DNA from 2 places in the Paenibacillus sp. FSL H8-0315 genome. Region 1 is predicted to be linked to the other one. Evidence: riboswitches for the same ligand, from Rfam matches in the RefSeq annotation. Region 1 holds a riboswitch; the other holds the start of a gene.

Region 1 (2,464 bases):
GGGTTGTATAATTTAGGTAATTTGAAAAGGGGGACGGGATGGATATGAAATGGCATCAATTTGTAACGCGCTGGGCGGATTCTAGGGGCTTTGATGGACGAGAGATTGATTATCAATGGCCTTCTCCCTCATTTCCGGTCATCAGTATTCGCAGTAATCTAGGGCGATACTCAGGTCAAGCGTATGGCCGTGGAGGTAAACCCCGTGTGAAGACAGCCGTTGGATTAATCGCTATTGGAGATGTAGCTGTTGGCTTGATTTCCATAGGTGCGATAAGCGTGGGCGTATTATCCTTAGGAGCAATATCACTGGGAATGTGGTTAGCGATCGGAGCAATAGCACTTAGCTGGCTTGGCTTCGCAGTGGGAGCGATTGCGATTGCAGGCGTGGCTGTAGGAGCGATCGCAATCGCGGAAAAAGCGTTGGGGGCCATCGCCATAGGGGATACGGCGTTTGGTGCGATAGCGATAGGCAGGATCGCTGGGGGTGCCATAGCTATCGGACAATGGGCATATGGTGTAATCGCAGTTGGCGAACATGGTTTCGGATTAATTCCCATCACGGGCGATGTGTGGAATTGGTTCCGGCGTTTGTTTGGATCGGGGAGTTAAGTAGACCTACAGTCCTAAAGGATGCCCTTCTCTTCCGGGATAGTCGATAAATAATATCTATCACATAAGAAAAACTAATTGCAATTACCTATACTCATTTCATACCAATTAATCATGCGATCAGATCTAGGCTTATGTTACTCTTTGAATGTATTCGAAACTTCATAGGCAAACCTATGGAAATGTAGGGACGCAAAGCTATAGGGACTAAGGTTATCATAACTATTGTCAGCCAGCTGCCAAAGAGTGTGTAACGCTTTTTGTTAAAATATAAGAAAGTATAAGTTATAAAACTATACTTAATATCTTATATTTCTCGCTTAAACGCTTACCGTCCTTATAAGGACGCCGAAGGCGTTTATGCTTGTTAAGGTTTAATAAAAATTAAGTCTTAATTTTTAGGCGACTTTATACGCAATCAAGCTACTCTTTTGGGGTAGTTTTTTTTGTGCCCATTTTTGGGCACTGGAGAGATTCATATGACATCTGGGGGTAAGAAGAGATGAAGAAAATGATTGCGATCGCTACATCGGCGGCCATGTTGGCCAGTTTTTCGAGTGAGGCAGGTTATGCTTTAGCAAGTGAGGCAAGCAAGGTAAATGTAACAAAAACAGTGGCGCAAAGTAAGGTTAACTTATTAAGCAACGCCTCGGTTATTCCGTTTGAGCTGTACGGCAAGGATGCTCTAAATGCCTATAATGAGGTTTTTAGAATGAATCCAGCAAATATTAAATCCATCACAAATAACGGTGGCAACTACTCAGGCTCGCCTATAGCTAAGGCTATGGATGGGGATATGAGCACGCATTGGGAGACTGGCAAACCGAATAGTTCAACGTTTACGAATGAGGTTGTGTTTGTTTTCAATGAGTCCACTGAATTAAATAGAATGGTATACGCGGCTAGGCAATCCGGTGCTAAAGGTAAAGGTTTTGCTCAAGAATTTGATATCTACGGCTCCACTACCGATGCGGGTGATTTTACGCTCGTGTCTTCTGGAGAATATACAGGCTCAACCGGTGATGTAGTGGAGATTCAGTTCGCACCTACGGCTTTTAAGAGACTTAAATTTGTCTTCAAAAAAGCGAACCAAGATTGGGCGAGTGCTGCTGAGTTTTCTTTTTATAAAGAGGATAGTGTTTCTGCTAAAATGAAAAATTTATTTACAGATGATACCTTGAGCCAAGTTAGTGCTGCCTTTGATACGGCAGAGAAATTAACAGCTTTAGAGAATGAAGTGCAGGCACATCCACTGTATGCGCAGTTTAAAGAAGAGATAGAGAATGCAAAGATCCTTTTGGAGAACCATCAGGTAGAGGCAACGGCAGCCAAGGTTTCGAAGCTAAAAGGGTATGGAACAGCCTATGAAAATGCCTATAGCCAAGCTTATAGAATGCCGAATGCAAACGTATCAAAAGTAACGGTGAACGGTGGAAGCTACTCAGGTACGAAGCCTGAATATATGCTGGATGACCAGCCCACTACGCATTGGGAAACGAACAAAAACAATGATGCAAGCTTCACGAATGAAGTTGTGTTTGAACTAGCGCAAGCGGAAGTGCTGGACAGAGTAGCTTTTTTGGCTAGAGATAACCGCAAAGGATTCCCAGAGGCTTTTGAAATCTATGCATCAGAGACGAGTAAAGGAGAGACCTTCCAACTTGTATCTAGCGGAACCGCGATTAGTACCAATGACTTTCTGGAATTTAAATTCGAACCGACGAAGTTTAAAAGATTAAAATTTAAGTTCACAAAAGCTAATATCAACAGACCTTTTGCGGCTGAATTTAGATTTTATACAGAAGATAAAGTAAGCGAAGCTGTAAATGGTATTTTCACAGATGGAACGATGA
Region 2 (2,464 bases), 2.5 Mb from region 1:
ATGATGTTTTCCTCTGTAGCAAATCCAGTATATTTGGATAGATCAGATTTAGTATCAAGTGATAACAGCATTTTCATTTTTTCTCCATCAGTTACAACACCGTTCAAATTCATTGTTACTCCTGAACTGGAAGTTTGAAGATTATACTGTTGACCGATGCCGTTATTTAATGCATTGCTCACACTTCGACCACCAATTTTATCCCAATTAATCGTCATACTAGCGAATACAGGAATGGCTACAAGTAAGAGGCAAGAGAAGACAATACTGATAGGAATAACCTTTTTATTAGACCTAGGAGTATTCTGGGAGGCATGCTGATTTCTTTGACGTGTATATGCTTCTTGTTCTATGGCAGTCCACATCAAATCATAATCCGGTCGGGGAATATGTTTATCTTTTTCAATATACAGACTCATTACTATTCAGCTCCTTTAGTTGGGTTCCACCCATTCTATTTAGTATTTTAAGTCCCTTGTTCAGTCTGGATTTTACAGTTCCTTCGGGTATGCTCATAACTTTAGAGATCTCGGGTACAGTCAATTCGTTTATAAAACGAAGGACTACTACCATTCTGATTTTGTCAGGAAGCTGACTGTATAACCCTTGTAATTCTTTTTTAGTTTCCTGTCGATCCAAACGTTTTTCTACAGGGTTTGATTCCTCAGACCTGGATAGTAAATAATTACGTACTTCTTTCATCCACCCCGTCTTACGCCTTTTGATCACACTGTTGCACTCATTCGAAGCAATTCGTAAAATCCAAGCTTTCAAGTTTCTTACCTTCGACTTATCCGCTAAGATAACTTTTACAAATACCTCTTGGGAAATATCCTCCGCATCTGCCTGATTTTTCATTAAGTAGTAACAAAAATAATATACTTGTTCTTTATAGAGCTCGAAAATTTCCCGGTCACTCATTTTGCTGCACCCCCTGTCTTTGCTGTTCTCATTAATAAGACTTATAAGCGTATGTAATCGTTCATTTTTCATTTTGATTGTAGTATTTCTTCTGAGTATCATAGCGAATTCGAATGGAAGATAAGTCGTTTACAGGTAATTATAACCATGATAAAATTAGCGGTGGGACATGCGTCCGTAATCTATTAAAACTAATTGAATGTCCGCGTTAAAGGTAAAATCATCGAAAGATGATGACACAAAGCCATGGGTCTAAAGCCTTTCGACAGAAGGAAATGATCGCCAGGCCGCCATAGGGATGTCTTATGAAGCATAAAGGATAGCTCTAAGAATATGTAGTCTATTTTGAGCTCTTTTATTATTTCGACCTATACGGCGTTACATTATCGCAAGGGGCCGAAAGGGGAAGTACATGAACAGTTTTTTCAAAACAATAGGTACTAGTTTGGCAGTAGGTGCTTTATTGCTGTCCGGAACGATCGGATGGATGTCTAATCCAGGAGTAGTGTCAGCAGCTACCTCAACAGTAGTAACCGCGGATCAGATGATCAGCAAAGTAACGGCAGCCTCCAAAGCAATAAAGAATTTCCATCTGGATGTGACCAAAAAACAGGATATTCAAAGCGGCGGGGTGCGTATCAGCAACACCAACACTCTGAAGCTGGATATCAACCGTCTGCCGAATTTTGCCGCAGCAGGCACTGTCGCTAGTAGTCTTTTAGAAACATCGTACAGTCTATATGCCAATGACAAGGAGTTTTACTATCTTGTAGACGGAAGTGAACTGATCGATGAATCTGAAGATGAAGGTTACGACGATGACGGGGAGCCAATCGATCCTGATGCACAATATTGGCTTGGACTGGAGAAAACGGAATGGGATGCCTTTTACTCTAAAGGCCAATACGATCCTGTTTCCATGCTTGATTCGGTCAAAAGTTATAAAAAATCCATGAAAGTCAGCACTGCTGGCGCACAAACAGTCTTACAATTCACGGTAACCGATCCGACAGCAGCTAAGGGGATAATCAAACTCTATGACCAGGAGAACCTCTGGGATGGAGAGACAGTTCAACCCAAAAGCGTAACGTGGAAATTATTCGTCAATACTAAGACCTGGCAAACGGAAAAGCTGATAGTCGATCTGAGTTATGTGCTGGTAAGTGATGGAGCCAAAGATACATACACCACGAAAATCGAAGCTAAATATTCCAAAAATAATAAAGGTGCAGCCATTGTAAAACCGGCCGAACTAGAATAATAAGGACGATTCATAACGAGCGAAAAGCGCTGTTCAGCGGAACAGCGCTTTTTGTTGTATCCAACAGCAGTTCTTTATTAGTTGACAAGAATAAATCATTGCTGTAATTTATATGTATGCGCATGTATATAATAATTTATCTAAATATAATTTAATGAAAGTTGGGAAAAAGATGATAGCACTAGACACAGCATTAACTTTTCGCAGAGGGCTGACATTAAAAAACCGAGTGGTTATGGCTCCAATGACCACTCGAATGAGCTTTTATGACGGTGTAGTAAC

The links. Region 1 has a riboswitch for cyclic di-GMP ahead of MHB56_RS13720 (NPCBM/NEW2 domain-containing protein). Riboswitches for the same ligand answer to the same signal wherever they lie in the genome.
Region 2: it holds a riboswitch for cyclic di-GMP, as region 1 does, so the genes downstream of both, MHB56_RS24670 (DUF6612 family protein) here and MHB56_RS13720 (NPCBM/NEW2 domain-containing protein) in region 1, are expected to answer to the same signal.

The regions. Positions count from the first base shown of each region.
Region 1 is NZ_JBBOTA010000001.1:3,162,396-3,164,859, reverse strand. It holds gene MHB56_RS13725 (hypothetical protein) at 45-611, shown strand; cyclic di-GMP riboswitch class I at 769-855, shown strand; gene MHB56_RS13720 (NPCBM/NEW2 domain-containing protein) at 1,114-2,464, shown strand, end outside.
Region 2 is NZ_JBBOTA010000001.1:5,695,888-5,698,351, forward strand. It holds gene MHB56_RS24660 (DUF4179 domain-containing protein) at 1-419, opposite strand, end outside; gene MHB56_RS24665 (RNA polymerase sigma factor) at 403-921, opposite strand; cyclic di-GMP riboswitch class I at 1,125-1,216, shown strand; gene MHB56_RS24670 (DUF6612 family protein) at 1,334-2,182, shown strand; gene MHB56_RS24675 (NADH-dependent flavin oxidoreductase) at 2,295-2,464, shown strand, end outside.